Regions from separate parts of the Pantoea sp. S-LA4 genome, predicted to be linked through region 2. Evidence: predicted binding sites of a transcription regulator. Region 2 holds the regulator's gene; each other region holds the start of a gene.
What was found. Region 2 encodes LexA, which represses DNA repair genes until DNA is damaged. Its sites were predicted from a motif close to TNCTGTATGTACATACAGNA; they were not measured.

Region 1: metR (HTH-type transcriptional regulator MetR) is a predicted target of LexA. The motif match lies at 890-909, and genes of this name have one in related genera.
Region 3: mutH (DNA mismatch repair endonuclease MutH) is a predicted target of LexA. The motif match lies at 4,824-4,843, and genes of this name have one in related genera.

Annotation. Positions count from the first base shown of each region.
Region 1 covers NZ_JBTLRC010000002.1:4,016,387-4,024,048, reverse strand. The annotation lists gene metE (5-methyltetrahydropteroyltriglutamate--homocysteine S-methyltransferase) at 1-803, opposite strand, end outside; gene metR (HTH-type transcriptional regulator MetR) at 942-1,868, shown strand; gene ACX3P5_RS19690 (YehS family protein) at 1,952-2,431, shown strand; gene ACX3P5_RS19685 (carboxylate/amino acid/amine transporter) at 2,762-3,625, opposite strand; gene glpT (glycerol-3-phosphate transporter) at 4,000-5,340, shown strand; gene yigL (sugar/pyridoxal phosphate phosphatase YigL) at 5,390-6,190, opposite strand; partial or broken gene pldB (lysophospholipase L2) at 6,257-7,234, opposite strand; gene rhtB (homoserine/homoserine lactone efflux protein) at 7,348-7,662, shown strand, end outside.
Region 2 covers NZ_JBTLRC010000002.1:38,017-45,678, reverse strand. The annotation lists gene pspG (envelope stress response protein PspG) at 1-224, opposite strand, end outside; gene dusA (tRNA dihydrouridine(20/20a) synthase DusA) at 401-1,393, opposite strand; gene ACX3P5_RS01100 (conjugal transfer protein TraF) at 1,500-2,750, opposite strand; gene zur (zinc uptake transcriptional repressor Zur) at 3,202-3,723, shown strand; gene ACX3P5_RS01090 (CsbD family protein) at 3,797-4,009, opposite strand; gene dinF (MATE family efflux transporter DinF) at 4,181-5,503, opposite strand; gene lexA (transcriptional repressor LexA) at 5,605-6,219, opposite strand; gene ACX3P5_RS01075 (diacylglycerol kinase) at 6,326-6,694, opposite strand; gene plsB (glycerol-3-phosphate 1-O-acyltransferase PlsB) at 6,823-7,662, shown strand, end outside.
Region 3 covers NZ_JBTLRC010000002.1:2,984,825-2,992,486, forward strand. The annotation lists gene thyA (thymidylate synthase) at 1-605, opposite strand, end outside; gene lgt (prolipoprotein diacylglyceryl transferase) at 602-1,483, opposite strand; gene ptsP (phosphoenolpyruvate--protein phosphotransferase) at 1,604-3,850, opposite strand; gene rppH (RNA pyrophosphohydrolase) at 3,863-4,390, opposite strand; gene mutH (DNA mismatch repair endonuclease MutH) at 5,075-5,752, shown strand; gene ACX3P5_RS14840 (TerC family protein) at 5,852-6,562, shown strand; gene ACX3P5_RS14845 (YgdI/YgdR family lipoprotein) at 6,681-6,899, shown strand; gene ACX3P5_RS14850 (NADP(H)-dependent aldo-keto reductase) at 7,040-7,662, shown strand, end outside.

The DNA of each region.
Region 1 (7,662 bases), 4.0 Mb from region 2:
TGTACCAGATCGACATGCAGCCCCTGCACCGGCAGCTCACGGATCACCTCAATGTTCTGTCCGATGCTGTCGAAATAGGTGGTCAGCAGCAGTTTACTCTGCCCCTGTAGCGCATCAAAGGCGGGCCTGAACGCCTCACGCCATGACTGCGGCAGCTCCAGCGCCAGCGCCGGTTCATCAATCTGCACCCATTCGATGTCACGTTTCGCCAGTTCCGCCAGGACTTGCTGGTAGACCGGCAGAATCGCCTGCAGCAGCGAGAGGCGGTCAAACGGCTCGCCTTTCACCTTACCCAGCCACAGATAGGTGATCGGTCCCAGCAGCACTGGCTTGATGTTGTGGCCCAGCGCCAGCGCCTCATCGACTTCATCCAGCAACTGGGTCCAGGCCAGTCTGAAAGTCTGGCCCTGGGTGAACTCAGGCACAATGTAGTGGTAGTTAGTGTTAAACCATTTGGTCATCTCAGCCGCCGCCGCCGGCTCACCGGTCGGTGCCCGGCCACGGCCCAGACGAAACAGCGTATCCAGATCAACCGAGCCGTCTTTATTCTGATGGCGCGCCGGCACGTTGCCCAGCATCAGGCTGGTGGTCAGCACATGGTCGTACCAGGCGAAGTCGCCCACCGGCAGCAGATCGATGCCCGCCTCTTTCTGTTGCTGCCAGTGACGCGCCCGCAGCTCACGGCCCACCGCCAGCAAATCCTGCTGGCTGCTGTTACCGGCCCAGTAGCTCTCCTGCGCTTTTTTCAGTTCGCGACGCAGGCCAACACGGGGAAAACCGAGGGTATGGTTGAGGATTGTCATTCGCTGTTCTCCAGATAATCTTTCACTTTGGCTGACAGCCAAAGATGTTTAGCCGTCCAGATGTTTACACCGCTATAATCTGCGGGTACTGTATGTTCCTCAAGCGCAATATGTTCATTTTCGATGTGAAGGACTCTCATGATCGAACTCAAGCACCTGCGGACGCTTCAGGCTCTGCGTAATACAGGTTCGCTGGCGGCGGCGGCATCCCAGCTTCATCAGACGCAATCGGCGTTGTCCCACCAGTTCAGCGATCTGGAACAGCGGCTGGGATTCCGCCTGTTCGTGCGTAAAAGTCAGCCGCTGCGCTTCACGCCACAGGGCGACATCCTGCTGCAGCTAGCCGAACAGGTGCTGCCGCAGATCCAGCAGGCGTTGCAGGCCTGCCATGAACCACAGCAGACCACCTTACGAGTGGCGATTGAGTGCCATAGCTGCATCCAGTGGCTGACGCCAGCGCTGGATAATTTCCGTCAGAGCTGGCCGCAGGTGGTGATGGATTTCAAATCAGGCGTCACCTTTGATCCGCAGCCTGCGCTGCAGCAGGGCGAGCTGGATGTGGTGCTGACCTCCGATATCCTGGCGCGCTCCGGGCTGTTCTATTCGCCGATGTTTGATTTTGAGGTGCGACTGGTGCTGGCACCGGATCATCCGCTGGCGCAGGTTGAACATATCGCACCCGAGGATCTGGCCGACGAGGTGCTGATGATCTATCCGGTGCAGCGTCAGCGCCTCGATATCTGGCGTCACTTCCTGCAGCCAGCTGGCGTCAGCCCGGCGCTGAAAAACGTCGATAACACCCTGCTGATGATCCAGATGGTCTCGGCGCGGATGGGCATTGCGGCGCTGCCGCACTGGGTGGTGGAGAGTTTTGAGAAGCAGGGACTGGTGGTGACCAAAACGCTGGGCGACGGGCTGTGGAGCCGTCTTTATGCCGCAGTGCGCGATGGCGAGCAGCGTCAGCCGGTGCTGGAAGCCTTTATCCGCTTTGCCCGCCAGCACGCCTGCGAACATCTGCCCTTTGTGCGGGATGCGCTGCAGCCTGCCGCGTTAATGCAGCGGTAAGTCGCGAGGTACAAACCTGCGCGAGCAACAGTAAAATCCCCTATAATGCGCAGCCTGTCGACTGACCATGAGAAGATCTCACCATGACTAACAACGATATTCTGCGCAGCGTGCGCTATATGCTCGATCTGAGCGATGCCAAAATGGTGGAAATTTTTGCGCTGGCGCAGTGTGAAGTCCCGCAGACGGATATCCAGGCGTGGCTGAAAAAAGATGAAGATGCCGCGTTTCGTCCCTGCCCCGATGTGCTGATGGGCTACTTTCTTAACGGCCTGATCTTTTACCGTCGTGGCAAAAGTGAAGAGATGCCGGCTCCTTCCATTGAGCGCAAGATGAATAACAACATCTTTATGAAGAAGTTGCGCATCGCCTTTGATCTGAAAACCACGGATATCCCTGAAGTGCTGAAACGCGCCAGTTTCACCGTTTCGCAGGCAGAAATCGGTGCGATTTTCCGCAAACCTGACCACAAAAATTACCGTGAGTGCGGCGACCAGATTCTGCGTAACTTCCTGAAAGGCCTGGCGATGATTCAGCGCCCTAAGAATGGGAAGCCTGCCTGATATCGTGTCATCCCGTCGGCAATAGAGCGCTGCTGCGTAAAGCCGGCGTCAATGCATCTCTGGAGCGCCGGCCGCCGTTTTTGTCCCGGCGGCGGACGCTATACTTCTCAGCCCGCCCTCTCCTCTTTCATGTTCGCTCTGATCCCCGGTTTAACCGCGATGATGCTGTCACCCCTCCAGGGCTGGCGCGTCAGAAGAGCGAAGCGTCCGGGCCGGATGGCCCGGCCGACCCACAGGGAGGTGAGATTCCTTGCGATCAGGCGCGCCAGCCCGGAAGGCCGCACCTATGCAACAGCCGCTATTTACCGGTGTCAGCGCACCCATTTCACCTTATAACCGGTCACTGCGCCCCACCACCCAGCGCTTATGCACCCACAGCGAGGCGAGGATCACCAGCGCGCCGGCGATAAAGCTCGGCCAGTGCGGCTTCTCCTGCCAGATCGCCAGGTTAACCAGCAGTCCGGCGGGGACGTGCATGTTATTCATGATGCCCAGCGTGCCGGCATCAACCTGGGTCGCACCATAGTTCCACATAAAGTAGCCGAGACCCGAAGCGGCCACGCCCAGCCAGACCAGAATGCCCCATTGCAGCGAGGTGGTCGGGAGTTTCTGCGGATTGCCCCAGATGAACCAGGCGATGACCGCAATCACCACTGCGCCAAGGTAGAACCAGGAAAAGGCGGTGTGCTGCGGCATCGGACGGGTCTCCTGCAGACGCTTGTACCCCACCATACCGGCAGCAAAGCAGATGTTCGCCAGCTGCACCAGCAGCAGGCCAACCCAGAAATTATCGCTGACCTTGTCATAGCGGATAATGGCCGCCCCGGCGACCGCCAGCAGCGCGCTGAAGATATAGCCGATCCGCAGCGGACGGCGGCTAATCAGGTCATAGATCAGGGTCACATAGAGCGGCGTCATCACCGTAAACAGCAAAAATTCCGACACGCTGAGATAGAGGTAGGCTTCAAAGCTCAGCAGATACATCACTCCTAACTGCAACATCCCGACCAGCATATAGAGCAGCAGAGTTGAGGGACGGTAACCGCGCCAGCGCAGAAAAGGCAAAAAGACTATTGCGGCCAGCGCCAGGCGCATCAGTACAGAAAACCAGCTGTCTACCTGGCCGGCAAGATACTCGCCAATCAGGCTGAACGAAAAAGCCCACAGAATAGTGGTGATGATCAATAAGAACACGGTAACGACCCCGAAGTTAACAGAGCGTCAGTGTAAACAATGTGCTGTCGATCAGCTGCACTATCTGGTTTACATCCGATAACTTTTAAAGCAAACAATGCGCAACTGCTGCAACAGCTCAACCCCGCTGTAACATCCCCGTCTCCTGCTGGCGACGTTTTTCCCCGAATGCGCGAAATAAACCATATGGTGATCACTTTCGCTCGGCGCTGTAATAAAACTGTAACAAATGTGTCACGCATCACAGTAACGTCAGGTCACTAATTTTATTCTTTGCGCGAAATGGAACATCACGTCGCCATTTCTTTTTGTCTTTTTTTGACCCCACCGCTGGGAATGTAAAAAACCATAATGTGCCCTGGAGGGCCTCACTGATGCTGAGTATTTTTAAACCTGCACCACGTCAGCCGCAGGTAGCAGCGGATCGCGTCGATCCGCTCTACCGTCGTCTGCGCTGGCAAATTTTTATTGGGATCTTTTTTGGCTATGCCGCCTACTATCTGGTCAGAAAAAACTTTGCGCTCGCGATGCCCTATCTGGTCGAGCAAGGCTTTTCACGTGGCGATCTCGGTTTCGCCCTGTCAGGCATTTCGATCGCCTATGGCTTCTCGAAATTCATCATGGGCTCAGTATCCGATCGCTCGAATCCGCGCGTCTTCCTGCCAGCCGGACTGATCCTGGCCGCGGCGGTGATGTTGTTTATGGGATTCGTGCCCTGGGCCACCTCCAGCATTATGGTGATGTTCGTGCTGCTGTTTGTCTGCGGCTGGTTCCAGGGCATGGGCTGGCCACCGTGCGGTCGTACCATGGTGCACTGGTGGTCGCAGAAGGAGCGCGGCAGCATTGTCTCGGTGTGGAACTGCGCCCATAACGTCGGCGGCGGCCTGCCACCGCTGCTGTTCCTGCTTGGCATGGCGTGGTTCAACGACTGGAAAGCGGCACTCTATATGCCCGCCTTTGGTGCCATCCTGATTGCGCTCTTCGCGTTTGCCCTGATGCGCGACACGCCCCAATCCTGTGGCCTGCCGCCGATCGAAGAGTATAAAAACGACTATCCGCCAGATTACGATGCCAGTCATGAAGAGGAGTTAACTGCTAAGCAAATCTTCATGAAATATGTGCTGCCTAACAAACTGCTGTGGTACATCGCGCTGGCGAACGTTTTTGTCTATCTGCTGCGCTACGGCATTCTCGACTGGTCGCCGACCTACCTGAAAGAGGTGAAGCACTTCACGCTGGATAAGTCCTCCTGGGCCTACTTCCTGTATGAGTATGCCGGTATTCCGGGCACGCTGTTATGTGGCTGGATGTCAGACAAAGTGTTTCGCGGTAACCGCGGGGCCACCGGCGTGTTCTTTATGACGCTGGTGACGATCGCCACGGTGATTTACTGGCTGAACCCGGCGGGCAATCCTGGCGTTGATATGGCCTGTATGATCGTGATTGGCTTCCTGATTTATGGTCCGGTAATGCTGATTGGCCTGCACGCGCTGGAGCTGGCACCCAAGAAAGCCGCCGGCACCGCCGCAGGTTTTACCGGCCTGTTTGGTTATCTGGGCGGTTCGGTGGCGGCCAGCGCCATTGTCGGTTACACCGTTGACTACTTTGGCTGGGACGGCGGTTTTCTGGTGATGATTGCCGGCTGCGTACTGGCGGTGATCCTGCTGTTGCTGACCATGGTCAGCGAGCATAAACACAAGCAGAAACTGGCCTGACGGCAATAAAAAAGGGCCGGTTAACCGGCCCTTTGTTTGCGCGATATCCTCAGGAAAGGTAGAGCGTGCGCAGCGTCTGTGGCACCGCATCATCGGCATTCGAACCGATCACATCCAGCTCCGGCAAGGTATCTTTCAGCCGCTGATGGGCGTTCTGCATGATATAGCCCTTACCCGCCATGCTCAGCATCTCCACATCATTCATGCCGTCGCCAAAGGCGATACAGCTATGCAGCGTATGGCCCAGCTGCTTCGCTACGGCCTCCAGCGCATGCCCTTTCGATACGCCACCCGCCATCACTTCGAGGCAGGTCGGCAGTGAAAAACTGACGTTAACCCGATCGCCCCAGCGCGCTTCAATCGCCTGCTCCATCGGGATCAGATGCTCAGGATCTTCACAGGTAAAAAAGACTTTACTGATGTTATCGGTCGGCAACAGACCCGGTTCATAGACCTGATAGTTGAATACCGATTCACGGAAGTAATCCTGCTCAGCGGGACGGGAACGGCTGACAAACCACTCATCATCACGGTAAACGTGGGTCAGAATATCGCTGTGATGATACTGCAGACCAAACAGATCATTCGCGATGTCTTCGTCCAGGTTATGGCTGAACACCAGCTCGCCCTGAGCATTATGCACCCGTGCGCCGTTGGAAGTGATCATGTACGCCGGGATAGCCAGGCTATCGCGCATCTGTCCGACATCAATATGATGGCGGCCGGTGGCAAACACGAAATGAATATCCTTTGCGACTAGCTGTTGCAGCGTTTCGCGCGCAAAAGGCGTCAGGCGATGTTCGGGAGAAAGCAGCGTGCCATCCAGATCGGATGCAACGATGTGGTACATGAAAACCTCGGGTATCTGATTCTGCTGGCCGAAGCCAGTCGGGTAATGAACGTCAGCGATGCGATGAAAAAAGTCGATCACTGCATTAAGCGCTTCGGCGCGCATGTTGTCTTTTTCAAACAGGATCTCATGACGCGCACCGTTAATCACGCGCGGTTTATTCCCTTCGCACGGATGACCTGCCGCCGCCATGGCAGCACAAAAGAGATCCTGCGAGCGGTTATCCACCACCTGATCATCACTGGCCTGCAGCAACAGCAGCGGCGTAGTGATTTTATCGGCCTGGCTGATGATGTTGCGACCCGCATGAATGCCTTCGCGCACCCAGTGATACGTCGGGCCACCCACGCGAATCGCCGGATCGTCCGCATAAAAACGCAGGCTGCGGCGATAACGCTCGGCGCTGTGCGTCAGCCGGTTGATGCCAAACGGATGCGCACGCCAGCGTCCGGTACCCAGCGCGTAGCCATCACGCAGTGCCGGCCGTTTCTCAGCCCAGTCGAGGATCCGGTGCGCCAGGAAAGAGGGCAACGGCAGCGCAATGCCAAACATCGGTGCCACCAGCGCAACCGCATGGAAAGCCTGCGGCTGGCGCGCCAGAAACAGCGTTAAAATCGCCCCGCCCATAGAGTGGGCCAGTGCATAACGCTGCTGGTAGTGACCGCTGACAATCTCTTTCAGGTAGAGCGTTTCCAGATCGTCGACGTAGTGGGTAAATTCAGCCACATGACCACGGTGTGAATCTTCCAGCAAACGATCGGATCGGCCCTGACCGCGATGATCGAGGATCACCACGTCGAAACCACAATGAAACAGATCGTACGCCAGCTCAGGATATTTTATGTAACTCTCAATGCGGCCAGGCACGATCAGGATGACACGCCGATGTTGCGGAGAGGTGAAACGCACATAGCGCAGAGTGAGATTCCCGACGCCGATAAACTCACGTTCCTCACGGCGGTGCCAGAAGTCGAGCAGCGGCCCGGTAGCAAAGGCAGCAAAGGCTTTTTCTCGTTGCAACCAACTGGCTTTATGTTGATTCATTCGCCCCCCTGATGACCGGAAAAAAGAGTCTTTAATGCGGTACGTCGGCCATAGCGCCGCGCTTATTTCTGGCGTATTGTGTCACAATTCTGCCGCCAAAGAGAGCGCAACCCATGACCATCGAATGGTGGCTGACCTATCTGCTGACCACCACAATTTTAAGCCTGTCGCCCGGTTCCGGCGCAATCAACACCATGAGTACCGGCATCAGCCACGGCTATCGCGGCACGGTGGCCTCTATTTCCGGTTTGCAGGTCGGCCTGGCGTTGCACATCGTGCTGGTGGGTATCGGTCTGGGGGCGCTGTTTTCCCAGTCGCTGCTGGCGTTTGAAATCCTGAAATGGGCCGGTGCCGCCTATCTGGTGTGGCTCGGCATTCAGCAGTGGCGGTCCGCGGGCGGCATCGATCTTGATGCGGTGGCTAAAGCG
Region 2 (7,662 bases):
AGTTTACGCCATTCGCGCGTATTGCGATCGCCGAAAAAAGCGCGATGCAGCCAGACAGCGGCCACCGCCAGCACCAGCCACGGCAACACTTTGATAACAAGTGCAAACAGTCCGCCGACGAACATTACCAGGGTAGCGACAACCAGCGCAGCCAGCACGCCGAGCAGTGACACACCGGTGACCAACAGCATCAGGAAAAACCCCAATACAAATAAAATTTCCACGTTAGCGCTCCTTATTGAGACTCGTTGTAACGATCATTACAAGAAACGTGCCAACCTGTAAGTGATTGTTTTATCGGACTACAGCCCAAACAACAGACCCATTATTCGTCAAAAAAACCAAATTTCGGCGAAAAAAAAACCAGCCCACCGGGCTGGTCTCTTTTCACGCAGATCGATCAGGCTTCCTGCGGGATTTTATCCGCGACCAGCGCCAGCGCAGCTTCCAGTACGCGCACATCCGCGCCCGGTTTGTGGGCATTTTCACTGAGATAGCGTCGCCACTGGCGAGCGCCAGGAATCCCCTGGAACAGACCGAGCATATGACGGGTCACATGGCCCAGGTAAGTGCCCTTCGCCAGTTCAGCTTCAATGTAAGGATACATGGCGCGAACCACCGCCACCGGATCGGCCGCCGGATGCTGGCGACCAAACAGTTGCTGATCTACCTGCGCCAGAATGCCGGGATTCTGATAGGCTTCGCGGCCCATCATTACGCCATCCAGATGCTGCAGGTGAGTCTGCGCTTCTTCCAGCGTTTTCACGCCGCCGTTAATTGCCAGCGTCAGGTGCGGAAAATCCCGTTTCAGCTGATAGACGCGTGGATAATCCAGCGGCGGAATTTCGCGGTTCTCTTTCGGGCTCAGGCCCGACAGCCAGGCTTTACGCGCATGGATGATAAAAGTTTCGCATCCGCCGCGTTCGGCTACCGTGCCGACAAAATCGGTCAGGAACGCATAGCTATCCTGCTCATCAATCCCGATACGCGTTTTCACCGTCACCGGAATCGATACCACATCGCGCATCGCCTTGATGGCGTCAGCCACCAGATCGGCTTCCGCCATCAGGCAGGCGCCGAAGCGGCCATTCTGTACCCGGTCAGAGGGACAGCCGACGTTGAGATTCACTTCATCATAGCCGCGCTGTTCAGCCAGCTTCGCGCAGTGCGCCAGCGCGGCGGGATCGCTGCCACCGAGCTGCAAAGCAACCGGATGTTCATCCTCGCTGTAGGCCAGGTAATCGCCTTTACCATGAATGATCGCGCCGGTGGTGACCATTTCGGTATAGAGCAGCGTATCGCCGGTAAGCTGGCGATGAAAATAGCGGCAGTGGCGATCGGTCCAGTCGAGCATCGGGGCAATCGAGAAACGTTGCGAAGAAAATGTATCCATGAAGCGCAGGCAATCCGGTATCTAAGAGTGATGGAATTCTGTGCAAGGATAACACAAGGGCGGGCGATAGTGCATCGCCCGCCCCGGAACCGCAGCTAAAAGAGGATCAGAAATTGAAGCCGAGCTGCATCATCGCGCCCCAGGTATTGTTAGCGCCCACCGAGCCAGCCAGGTCCAGATGGACCGCCTTGTTAAACGGTGACAGGCCAAAACCAGCGGTCGCGACGTTCTCATCATTTGAACGCATATCGGCGCGATAACCGGCCCGTAACTGTAACCAGTCGAGCACCCGATATTCCGCACCGACCGCGGCATACTGGCTGTTATCCTGAGTTTTAAAACGTTTGGTTTCGGTCAGGTCAACATCACCGGTAACGGTAAACGGCCCTTTATCCCAGGCCAGACCGGTAGTGACCAGCGGACGGATCTGGTAAGTATCGCGGAAGCCGTTAACCTCTTTGGTCTGCAGATCGCGGGAAACCAGGTTTTGTCCGGTGATACCCAGCGTCCAGTTTTCAGCAAAGGTGGTTGCCAGGCCGGCATCGACGTTAAAGCCGGTGTCCGAGCTGCGATACTGGCTATTGTTGATGTCACTTTTGTCGTAGTTGTAGATGCTGGCGGTGTAGTTATAGAGCCAGGTTTTCTGCAACTTCGGCGTGACGCCCACCGACACCGGCTGACCGGCAATGGTAAATTCATGCGCCACCGCAACACCGTAATCGGTGACCAGCGCCGCTAAACCGTTGGCGCTGGAACGCAGGTTGTTCTGGTCGCCCGGACGTGGGAGCACCGTGCCGTTAGCCACGCCGCGCAGATAATCGATATCGCTCTGGACGACGTTGGCACGCACGTGTGCCGAGCCATAGGCTTTGGTAATAAAGGCAAAAGGCAGCGTCTCATTGGGAACAGTGACCGCCAGCGCCACCCCGGCACTGCCGTCTGCTTTGTTGCCGCGCAGATCGTTTAACTTGTTGGCGACGTCGCCTGAGGCGGCGCGCACTTCAGGATAGCCACGCAGATAATCGGCAAAGGTCAGGTTGCCGATCACATCGCGGTAACGATCAACGGTATCGGTGATGTCATCCACTTTGTCGATCAGGTGATCTTTATCGGTAACCTGAATACCGGCTGAAGGGAAAATAATACTGACGCTATCATCGGGTTTGGCTCGCGTCATTAAAGCCGGGTTGGCCAGTACCGCGGAGCCATAAAGAGAAGATGCGACGCCGGTACCGCCCATGGCGTCATTACGTGCATCATACCAGGTTCCCGCCGCCATGGCGGAAGAAGAAAGGAAAAGCGCATTCAATACAGCGGTGTACACCAGCGCTGAGCGTTGAGCGGATTTTTTCACCATTTGCCTGCCATCACCTGAGAAATTGCCGTTGAAACATTCAACGACTGAATAGTTTGTTAACCCTATTGTGAACGTTGGCTAACGCGTTATTGCTGTGAATTCAAAGGAAACAGTGCCTTAATTCGAAGGATTGGAGGTTTTCCAATCAGAAAGTCATAATTTTTATTCAAAATACAGGGTAAAAATTAAAATAATACCAGACATTTCTTAAGTCTTTCTGAACATTACTTCTTAACTCCGTGAGATGCAAAGCAAAAGCGCTAAACGGCGCGTTGCGTGCCGTCATCATGTGGATCTGATTTATCCCCGATAACGCGCCATCGCGATACCCTACTCCTCTTTGCTACTGTTTTTACGCGCAAAAAGGCGTGCTGATCCGCCCGGCAACCAACCTCTGCGCGGCTAAATTTTGTGTGATAAAATAACATCACTTATCCAGCGGAGAACTTTCATGTCAAACATGACGTCACAGCAAATAATGACCCAGGCGGAAAAACTGTGCCTGCAGCGCGGTGTGCGTCTGACGTCGCAACGGGCGGAAGTGTTGCGATTAATGGCTGAGCAGCCAGGTTCAATTAGTGCCTATGACCTGCTGGATCAACTCCGGGTCAGCGAACCGCAGGCCAAGCCGCCCACCGTTTATCGGGCGCTCGATTTTCTGCTGGAACAGGGCTTTATCCACCGGGTAGAGTCCAATAATAGCTATGTTATGTGTCACCATTTCGATGCGCCGGCCCACACGTCGGTGATGCTGGTATGTGACCGCTGTGCCGCTGTAACTGAGAAACAGGCACAGGGCGTCGAAAAGATCATCGCGACACTGGCTGGCGAGGCACAATTTGCCCTGCGTCACAGCGTGATTGAAGCACATGGATTATGTGAGAGTTGTGTTGCAGTGGAAGCCTGCACGCACCATGAAAGTTGCGAGCACGATCATCAGAGTGAGGGTAAAAAGCGGGGAAAACGCGGGTAATGTGCACATCCTTGTGCGGTTGCCGGTATGAGCCGTACCGGCGGGTAGGAGCTTTATCCGTAAATCTGCGTGATTACCAACGGTAATCTTTGTTCTGACCTTCCCAGTCCGTTACTTCGCGCTCTGCATCTTCTTTTGCATAGCCATAACGTTCCTGAATTTTTCCGACCAGCTGATCGCGCTTGCCTTCAATAACCTGCATGTCATCGTCGGTCAGCTTGCCCCATTTCTCTTTCACGTTGCCTTTAAACTGCTTCCAGTTGCCGCTCGCTTGATCTTTATTCATGGCAGACCTCTATGTCATCCTTTGGTTGCATCATTTATCTTGAAAGAAAACAAAATGACGATATAAAGCGCTGGTTTACTGCGCTGCTTACGGTTAATTGTAGTAGAAGACTTTAGAGTTGCCGGAATAATACAGAATAATCTGTAGCGAACCGGCTAAAGCCGCCCGCTATCAGGCGTCGAACCAGCTGTTCTGCTGCCAGTGTTTACGCCAGATCAGCCACAGCGACACGCCGCGCAGCGCCAGGAAAACCGTTACCGCCAGCCACAATCCGTGGTTGCCCAGTATCGGGACGCTGAGCAGCGTCAGGAAGTAGCCGAGTGCCGCCATCATCATGCTGTTACGCATCTCCCGGCCACGGGTCGCGCCAATAAACATGCCATCCAGCAGATAACACCAGACGCCAATCAGCGGCAGAATAACCTGCCATATCAGATAGCGATCGGCGGCCTGTTGCAGCGGTTCAAGGGAGGTCAGCAGCGCAACGATGTGCGGGCCGCAGAGTGCATAGAGCAGCGAAAAACCGATTGCCACTACCACCGCCTGGCGGCAGGCGGCATGCCAGACGCGCAGCAATTTGCTGCCATCTTTTGCGCCGTGTGCTTCGCCGGCAAAGGCTTCCACCGCATAGGCGAAACCGTCAAGCGCGTAGGCGGTAAAGGTGATAAACATCAACAGCACCGCGTTGACTGCCACCACCTGCGGACCGATGCGCGCGCCCAGTACGGTCAGTGAGGCAAAACAGAGCTGCAGCAGTAACGAACGCAGCATGATGTCGCGATTAAGCCGCAGCAGGCGCTGAATATCACCGCGCCAGCTCTGCTTCAGTATTGCCGTAGTGATGCCGCGCAGTTTCAACACCCGCCAGACCATTACCGCACCGACGGCCAGCGTGATGTACTCTGCCAGTGCGGTCGCGGTTGCCGCTCCCGCCACGCCCCAGTGCAGCCCCATCACCAGCCACAGATCGAGCACAATATTGACCAGATTACCGACCACCAGCAGGATGACCGGTGCCCGCGCATACTGCACACCGAGCAGCCAGCCAAGGATCACCAGGTTTGCCAGCGTGGCAGGCGCACTCAGCCAGCGGATCTGAATAAACAGCGTCGCCTGTTGCAGAACCTTGGGATCGCCGCCAATCAGAGAGGTCGCCAGGCGGGTGATGGGGGTACGCAGACAGATGAACAGCACGCCAGCCAGCAGCGCAATGATTAAAGGCTGGGTCAGCGCGCGTGCCAGTGCCGTTTTATCGCCCGCGCCGAATGCCTGCGCCGTCAGGCCAGTGGTACTCATTCGCAGGAACAGCAACAGCATGAAGAGGAAACTGGTGACTGTCGTCCCGACCGCCACCCCGCCAAGATAGACCGGGCTGTCGAGATGACCAATGACAGCGGTATCGACCACACCCAGTAAGGGTACGGTGATGTTAGAAAGGATCATCGGCAGCGCGAGCCGCCAGAGTTTTTTGTCGGTAGCCGTTAAAAAACGCATTCGCAGTTCCGTGCTCAGCGCTGCAGAGAGGGGAGCTGCAGCGACAAAATTAGGGCCGACAGAATAGCATCAGACGCTACGAATGCGCGGTTATATCAGGCTCAGAGCCACTCGCCGTTGCGAACCACACCCACCGCCAGACCTTCAACGGTCAGTGACTGCGCGCGCGTATCGACGACGATCGGATCAAAGTCGCTGTTTTCCGGCAGGAGATGCACGATAGCGCCCTGCTTTTTCCAGCGTTTCACCGTCACTTCATCATCAATGCGGGCCACGACAACCTGGCCGTTACGGACATCCTGGGTTTTATGCACCGCGAGCAGGTCGCCATCCATAATCCCGATATCTTTCATCGACATTCCGCTGACGCGCAGCAGGAAGTCGGCAGAGGGTTTGAACAGGCCCGGATCGACTTTGTAATGAGTTTCGATATGTTCCTGCGCCATGATCGGCTCACCGGCAGCGACCCGGCCAATTAACGGCAGACCTTCAGAGGCCTCTTCTTCCATTAACAGACGGATACCGCGCGAGGCGCCAGAGACAATCTCAATCACCCCTTTACGTGCCAGCGCTTTAAGATGCTCTTCTGCCGCATTCGGCGAGCGGAAACCCAGCTGCGCGGCAATTTCTGCACGCGTAGGCGGCATGCCCGTTTGAGTAATATGGTCGCGAATCAGGTCATAGACCTGCTGCTGCCTGCTGGTTAATGCTTTCATCCCGCCCCCTGGTTGTTTATACAGTCGCTGTGAGTATATACAGGTATTGGCGAAATGGAAACCGATTCTCAGGCAAAAACGCGCCAGATGGCGCGTTGTGGAAGGGTTATCGCAAATGTGTCCAGAGCAGCGCGATCCAGACAAACAGTGCCAGTAAGATACTGATCAGCACCGCTGCCGAGCCCATATCTTTTGCCCGACCGGCTAACGGATGGCGCTCCTGACCGATACGATCCACAACCGCCTCGATGGCGCTATTGAGGATTTCAACGATGACTACCAGCACCACAGCGCCGATCATCAGGATGCGCGAGACGATATCGACATCCAGCCAGCAGGCCACAATAATGGCGACCAGCGCGGCCAGCGCTTCCTGCCGAAAAGCCGCTTCATGCTGCCAGGCGGCACGCAGGCCCTGCCATGAGTAACCTGCGGCTTTCACAATTCTTACAAGACCGGTGGCATTATTTGCCATATTGGTGGAACCCTTTCATCGGATTGACGTCAATGTCTGGGCTGCGTGCAATTGGCACCACCACAGATCTTCGCTGCGCTTTCTGGTATGCTTGCGGCGCTTTGCTAACAAGAGGCTTCATGTTGTCTATGTCAGGTTGGCGTAAACTTTATTACAAATTACTGAATTTACCACTGTCGTTTTTGGTAAAGAGTAAGGCCATTCCGGCCGATCCCGTTTCTGAACATGGTCTGGACCCGACCCGGCCCATTATGTACGTTCTGCCTTACGATTCGAAGGCCGACTTACTGACTTTACGTGCGCAGTGCCTGCGGCATCATCTGCCCGACCCGCTCTCTCCGCTGGAGATTGATGGTTCACTGCTGCCGCGCCACGTTTTTATCCACGATGGCCCGCGCGTCTTCCCCTATTTTGTGCCCAGCGTCGAATCGGTGAAGATTTTTCACGATTATCTCGACCTGCATCGCAATAACCCCAAACTGGATATCCAGATGCTGCCGGTGACGGTGATGTTTGGTCGTGCGCCAGGCCGTGAGGTTCAGGGCGAAGATGCACCGCACCTGCGGGTACTGAACGGCGTGCAAAAGTTCTTTGCGGTGATCTGGCACGGACGCGACAGTTTTGTCCGTTTCTCGCCGACCGTTTCGCTGCGCCGCATGGCGACCGAGCACGGCACCGACAAATCGATCGCCCAGAAACTGGCCCGGGTGGCGCGCATTCACTTTGCCCGTCAGCGTCTGGCGGCGGTTGGCCCGCGTTTACCGGCACGTCAGGATCTGTTTAATCGCCTGTTGCAGTCCAAAGCGATTGAAAAAGCCGTCGAAGATGAAGCCCGCAGCAAAAAAATCTCCCATGAAAAAGCGCAGCAGAATGCGGTTGAGATGATGGAAGAGATTGCGGCGAACTTCTCCTATGAAGCGATCCGCGTGACGGATCGCGTGATGGGCTGGCTCTGGAGCCGTCTCTAT
Region 3 (7,662 bases), 2.9 Mb from region 2:
GTCCAGACGAAGTCACCGACCTGCAGGTCGCACTGCTGCGCCACCATATGCACCAGCAGCGCATAACTGGCAATGTTGAACGGCAGACCCAGGAAGATGTCGCAGGAGCGCTGATAAAGCTGGCATGAGAGCTTGCCGTCAGCCACGTAGAACTGGAAGAAGGCGTGGCACGGTGCCAGCGCCATCTGATCCAGTTCACCCACGTTCCAGGCTGAGACGATGATCCGGCGTGAGTCAGGGTCGCGTTTCAGTTGCTCGATCACTTTGCTGATCTGGTCAATCTCTTCGCCGCTGGCGGTGCCCCAGCTACGCCACTGCTTGCCATAAACCGGGCCAAGATCGCCCTGTTCATCCGCCCACTCATCCCAGATTGAGACATTATTCTCCTTCAGGTAACCGATGTTGGTGTCACCTTTCAGGAACCACAGCAGCTCATGAATGATGGATCGGATATGGCATTTTTTCGTGGTGACCAGCGGAAACCCATCCTGCAGATTGAAACGCATCTGGTGACCAAAAATTGAAAGCGTGCCGGTTCCGGTACGGTCAGCTTTTGGCGTGCCTTCATTCAGCACATGTTGCATCAGGTCCAGATACTGTTTCATTTTTCCTCACGAAATTGTGGCTGTGGACGACGACGATAGGCCCAGATCATCATGGCAATACCGGCAATAATCATGGGGACGGAGAGAATCTGCCCCATACTGATTCCGCCTTCAAACAGGCCAAGCTGGGCATCCGGCTGGCGGAAGAACTCGACGATAATACGGAATGCGCCGTAACCGATCAGGAACAGGCCAGAGACGCTGCCCATCGGGCGCGGCTTACGAATAAACAGGTTAAGAATGATGAACAGCACCACCCCTTCAAGAATCAGTTCATAAAGCTGCGAAGGATGACGTGGCAGCACGCCGTAGGTATTGAGCAGCGCCTGATATTGTGGGTTGGTGGCGGCCAGCGCGACATCTTCGCTGCGTGAGCCTGGGAACAGCATGGCAAACGGGAACCCCGGATCGACACGGCCCCACAGCTCGCCGTTAATGAAGTTGCCAAGACGGCCTGCACCGAGACCAAACGGGATCAGCGGGGCGATGAAATCAGCCACCTGGAAGAAATGGCGTTTAGTGCGGCGAGCAAAGACCAGCATCACCACTATCACCCCAATCAGGCCACCGTGGAATGACATGCCGCCATCCCAGACTTTGAACAGATAGAGCGGATTTTCCAGGAACAGCGGTAAATTGTAGAACAGCACGTAACCGATACGGCCGCCAAGGAACACGCCGAGGAAACCGGCATACAGCAGGTTTTCCACTTCCTCTTTTTTCCAGCCGCTGCCGGGCTTGTTGGCGCGACGCACCGCCAGCCACATGGCGAAAACAAAGCCGACCAGATACATCAGACCGTACCAGTGCAGCGAAACCGGTCCGATAGAGAAGATCACCGGATCGAACTGCGGAAATGCAATATAGCCGTTATTCATCATTCACCGTCTATTCTTCGGCCCTGAAAAAAGGGCGTTAACAGGCACATAAATTAAGGCTGCGCATCATAGCACAGCCGGTTTTGTCAGTTGACGCCGAAATGTAAATGCGGATAACGCTTAGCGGCCTCCGCGGATCAGACCGCCCAGTCCACGCCGCTCCATAAAGGTAGAGACCAGATGGCGAACCTCGGTAGCGGTATGCGCATTCATTCCCTGTTCACTGAGCTTCTGCGCTTCTTCCTGATCCAGATGGCGCAGCAGGTATTTCACGCGCGGCACATTTTTACCGTTCATGCTGAGATGGTGATACCCCATCCCCACCAGCAGCGCGACACACATCGGATCGCCTGCCATTTCACCACACAGGCAGAGTTCAAGATTGGCCTGACGGGCTTCGCGGGCGATAGCGTGCAGGGCGCGCAGCATCGCCGGGTGCAGCGAGTCGTAGAGATTGGCCACGCGGGTGTTATTGCGGTCCACCGCCAGCAGATACTGGGTCAGATCGTTGGTGCCGACCGAGACAAAGTCGACGCGCGACGCCAGATGCGGGATCATAAACAGCATCGACGGCACTTCAATCATGATACCGATGCGCGGCGTGGGGATGGTGTAGCCCAGCATCTCTTCCACTTCGCGACCGGCACGATCGATCAGCCGTTTCGCCTCGTCGATTTCGTCGATATGACTGATCATCGGCAACAGAATACTGAGGTTGCCGGAGGCCGCATTCGCCCGCAGCATGGCACGCACCTGGACCAGGAAAATTTCCGGCTGGTCGAGCGTCAGGCGGATACCGCGCCAGCCCAGGCAGGGATTCTCTTCACTGATCGGCATGTAGGGCAGCTGTTTATCCGCGCCCACATCAAGGGTGCGCAGCGTGACCGGCTTGTTGTGAAACAGCTGCAACATGCCCTGATACTGTGCCACCTGTTCCTCTTCTGACGGGAAGCCGTTCTGCAGCATAAATGGGATTTCGGTGCGATAGAGGCCGATGCCGTCAACCCAGCTGCCGAGCGCCTGTTCATGCTCCGGACTTAATCCGGCGTTCAGCATCACCTGCACCCGCTCGCCGCTTTTCAGCTCACCGGGTTGATCGACGACCCCTTCGGCCGTTTTGCTCAGCGCGTTCTCTTCGCTGATCAGCCGCTGATACTCCTGCACCAGCACCGGTTCGGGATCGATTAACAGCTCGCCACGGTAACCATCGACGATCAGCAGCCGCTTATTCAGCTGATGCGGCAGGATATCAGCACCCATGACCGTCGGGATACCCATGGCACGCGTCAGGATCGCCGCATGGGAGTTAGCGGCACCGTCGCGCACCACCACCCCAGCCAGCCGCTCGTGCGGCAGCTCCGCCAGCGAGGTGGCAGTCAGTTCATCCGCCACCAGCACAAACCGCTCCGGCCAGGCGTTGGTGCCGACCAGCGAATCATCGAGATGGAATAACAGACGCTGACCCAGCACGCGCAGATCACCCGCGCGTTCCCGCAGATAGCTGTCGGTCAGGCTGGCGAACTGTTCGGCAAACTTCTCGATCACCTGTTTAACCGCCCACTCCGCCACCGATCCGCGTTCGATCTCATCGAACAGATCTTTCTTCAGACGGGCATCGGTTAACAGGTGGGAATAGAGGTCAAAGATCGCCGCGCTCTCTTTCTGCACGCTGGCACTGAAACGCTTGCTGAAACGGCGAAATTCGCTGGCGGCTTCGCTCATGGCGAGCGACAGGCGTTCACGCTCACGCTGAACATCCAGCGTTGAGGCCGCGGAGACCTGATCGAGCAGCGGCTGCGTCTCATCGACCCAGCCCGGTGCTACCGCCACGCCTGGCGCGGCGGCGATGGCGCGTATCCGGGTCTGACGGAACTGACCAAACAGCTGCCCCATCTGGGATTGCGACAGCAGCGCCGCCATCTGCGTGGCCAGCGTGACCAGAAACGACTCTTCGCTCTCATCAAACTGACGATGTTCACGCTGCTGTACCACCAGCACGCCCAGTAGCTGGCGACGGCTGATGATTGGCACGCCGAGGAAGGAGCGATAGCGCTCCTCTTTCACCGCGGGGATATATTTAAAACTGGGATGACTTTGCGCGTCGGCGAGGTTGATCGGCTCGGCCAGACGACCGACTAAACCGACGATGCCTTCGTCGAACGCCAGCGTCACGGTGCGGCCACGCGGCTTTTTCAGGCCGCGCGTCGCCATCAGGTAATAGCAGCGACGATCGTGATCGGCGAGGTAAACGGAACAGACTTCCGTTTCCATCGCCAGACAGATCTCATTGACCAGAATGTCGAGTGCTTCATTCAGACGCGGCGCACTCGCCACTTTTTCTACAATTTCGCGCAACTGAGTGAGCATAAAGGGCGTGGCCTATCCTCTCTTACGTCGATGGGCAGGATTGTTTCGCTGCCCCGCACTCTCCTGCATAGACATCACCACGCCAGCGAATTCCTTCATCACCCGACGGTAGACGTCGCGTTTGAAGGAGACAACCTGACGCACCGGATACCAGAAGCTCACCCAGCGCCAGCCGTCAAACTCAGGCGTGCTGCTGTGCTGCACATTGATATCCGCGTCATTAGACATTAACTGCAGAAGAAACCACTTTTGTTTCTGGCCGATACATACCGGCTTTGTGTCCCAACGCACCAAACGTTTTGGCAACTTGTAGCGCAACCAGTTACGGGTAGATGCAAGTATTCGAACATCTTTACGGTGTAACCCCACTTCTTCGAACAGTTCGCGATACATCGCCTGTTCAGCGGTTTCACCGGGATTGATGCCTCCCTGAGGAAATTGCCAGGAGTGCTGTCCAAAGCGCCTGGCCCATAACACTTGTCCCTGCCTGTTACAAATTACGATACCAACATTCGGGCGGTAGCCATCATCATCGATCACCGGACTACCTCAAAGCTAAATTTGAATAGGCTGATTGTTTCACACTCCTTACAGGCGGTAAACCACTGGATTCACGGGGTGTTAAGCGTAAAACTCCGGGATAACTCACAGAGAAGCCGCTAGTTATGAACAATCCCCTTCAGAAAAATCGATCTTATTCACCTTTTCTGTGGATAGCTTTGTGCAGAACGCGGGAGTTAACTGAATAACCTTGCTGAACGTTTCAGGCAGATGAAAAATCCATTATTCCATATCAGGTTGATTATAATAGATAAAATTGAAGAATAAACAAATTATCACGGCGATTAACCCCCGACAAAACTGTCCACTCTTTACAGTTGGATGAATTTTAATCGCTTAGCAGGTTATCCACAACAGATCGCTCAGCCTTAGGTCAGAGCGGTGAAATTAGCGTCAAAAACGGCAAAGTCAAGGCTGTAAATGGAACCAGTACCGCACAGGCTGGCGGGTTATCCCACTTTTCTGTGGATAACCGGGTATGAGATCCTGTTCATTGTTGCGAGTAAGTTGGGATAACCTGCAAGCACCCCTTTCATTGCCCGCGAGATCCGCTGAAAAAAGCACGATCTATCATGTTATTATCCTCACTCAGCGCAGTGAATTGTTCAGTTAACCCCACTGCGCAACATCCTGTGCAAATTTTAAGCAACATGAGTAATCACCATGAGCCACCTGCCAGCACCGCCTGAAGATGAAGCTATCCTGCTGGCCCGGGCGCAGGCGTTAGCCGGATTAACGCTGGAAACGCTGGCCGATCGGGCCGGTCTGACGATGCCTCCCGACCTGAAACGCGATAAAGGCTGGGTCGGTATGCTGCTGGAACTGCTGCTCGGGGCCAGTGCCGGCAGCAAAGCCGAGCAGGACTTCGCCCATCTCGGTATTGAGCTAAAAACCATTCCGATTGATGCCACAGGGAAACCGCTGGAAACCACCTTTGTCTGCGTTGCCCCGCTTACCGGTAACAGTGGCGTTACCTGGCTGACCAGCCACGTACGTCACAAACTGGCGCGGGTGTTGTGGATCCCGGTCGAAGGCCAGCGTGATATTCCGCTGCGGCAGCGTCGGGTCGGGGCACCGCTGTTATGGAGCCCGAACGCAGAAGAAGATGAGATGCTGCGTCAGGACTGGGAAGAGTTGATGGATATGATTGTGCTGGGTCAGGTAGATCAGATCACCGCCCGCCACGGCGCCTGGCTGCAGATCCGTCCCAAAGCCGCCAACAGTAAAGCGCTGACCGAAGGGATTGGCGATCAGGGTCAACCGATCCTAACCTTACCGCGCGGCTTTTACCTGAAGAAGAGTTTTACCGGACCGCTGCTGGCGCGCCACTTTCTGCTGTAGCAATGACATTCTCACCTGACGTGGCGCAATTTTGTGGGAGAGAAGCAAATTCAGTGCGTATAATCCCCGTTTAATTTTCGTTTAGGATTGAATGTAGGTATGTTTGAGTGGATTGCCGATCCCAACGCCTGGCTGGCACTGGGAACCCTGACCATCCTTGAGGTGGTGCTGGGTATTGATAACATTATTTTCCTGTCGTTAGTGGTCGCTAAACTGCCTAAGCACCAGCAAGCCAGCGCACGCCGCATCGGTTTACTGGGCGCGATGTTAATGCGTCTGGGACTGCTGGCCTCTATCGCCTGGGTGGCCAGACTGACCAATCCGCTGTTTACGCTGATGGACCACGCCTTCTCTGCCCGCGATCTGATTCTGCTGTTCGGTGGTCTGTTCCTGCTGTGGAAATCGAGCATGGAGATCCACGAAACCATCGAAGGTAACGAAGCGGAACAGAAATCCAACGTCCATTCGTTCCTCGGCGCGATCGTACAGATCATGCTGCTGGATATTATTTTCAGCCTCGACTCGGTGATTACCGCCATCGGCCTCTCCGATCATCTGTTTATCATGATGGCGGCGGTAGTGATCGCAGTGCTGATGATGATGTTCGCTGCCCGCAGCATTGGTGAGTTTGTTGAGCGCCATCCGTCGGTGAAAATGCTGGCGTTAGCTTTCCTGATTCTGGTCGGTTTCACCCTGATTCTGGAGAGTTTCGCGGTTCATGTACCAAAAGGTTACATTTATTTTGCCATGTTCTTCTCAATGGCGGTTGAGTGCCTTAACCTGATGCGCGGTAAGAAGAAAACCGCATAGAAATGTCAAGGGCGAGCGTGCTCGCCCGCAAATTTTCAGATTCCTACGATTAACCCGGCCGGCAAAACAATTTATTACTACACTTTTTGCAGTCGATGATGTGTGGAGATGAGGCGTAATGAAAGGATGGGCAGGTGTAGCAATTGTGGCGCTAACCGCAGCGATGTTAAGCGGATGCAGTTCAGATTATGTGATGGCAACTAAAGATGGCCGGATGATTATGACCGAAGGTAAGCCGACCATTGATAAAGAAACCGGGCTGGTGCAGTACACCGATCAGTCGGGTCACGCAGTACAGATTAACGGCGATGAGGTCTCGACCATCATTGAACGCTAAGTGCGAAATTGACTCGCCTGCCGCATCTTCCCCGCTGGCAGGCGTTTTCCCCGACTTTTCCCCCTTCCTTCCCCGCCATTGCTCGCGCTATAGTCCCTGAGGAGACAACATTCCATTCCATAAAGAAAAGGAAGCTGGCAATGCACTATCATCGTATTCCCCATAGCACGCTGGAAGTGAGTCAGCTGGGGTTGGGCACCATGACGTTTGGCGAACAGAACAGTGAAGCCGACGCCCATGCTCAGCTGGATTTGGCTATTCGTTCCGGCATTAACTTTATTGATACTGCCGAAATGTATCCGGTGCCACCGCGCCCGGAAACCCAGGGTCTGACCGAACAGTACATTGGCAGCTGGCTGAAACAGCGCGGCAGCCGTGACAAAATCATTCTGGCCAGCAAGGTGTCGGGCCCGTCGCGCGGTAACGATGCGTCGATTCGCCCTAACATGGCACTGGACCGCAAGAACATCCGCGAAGCGCTGGATGCCAGCCTGAAACGCCTGAATACCGACTATATCGATCTCTATCAGCTGCACTGGCCGCAACGTCAGACCAACTATTTTGGCAAGCTGGGCTATCAGTACAGTGAAACCACCGCCCAGGTGACGCTGCTGGAGACGCTGGAAGCGCTGACCGAACAGGTGCGCGCCGGTAAGATTCGCTATATCGGGGTGTCGAATGAAACCGCATGGGGCGTGATGCGCTATCTGCAACTGGCGGAAAAGCATGAACTGCCGCGCATCATCAGCATTCAGAATCCCTA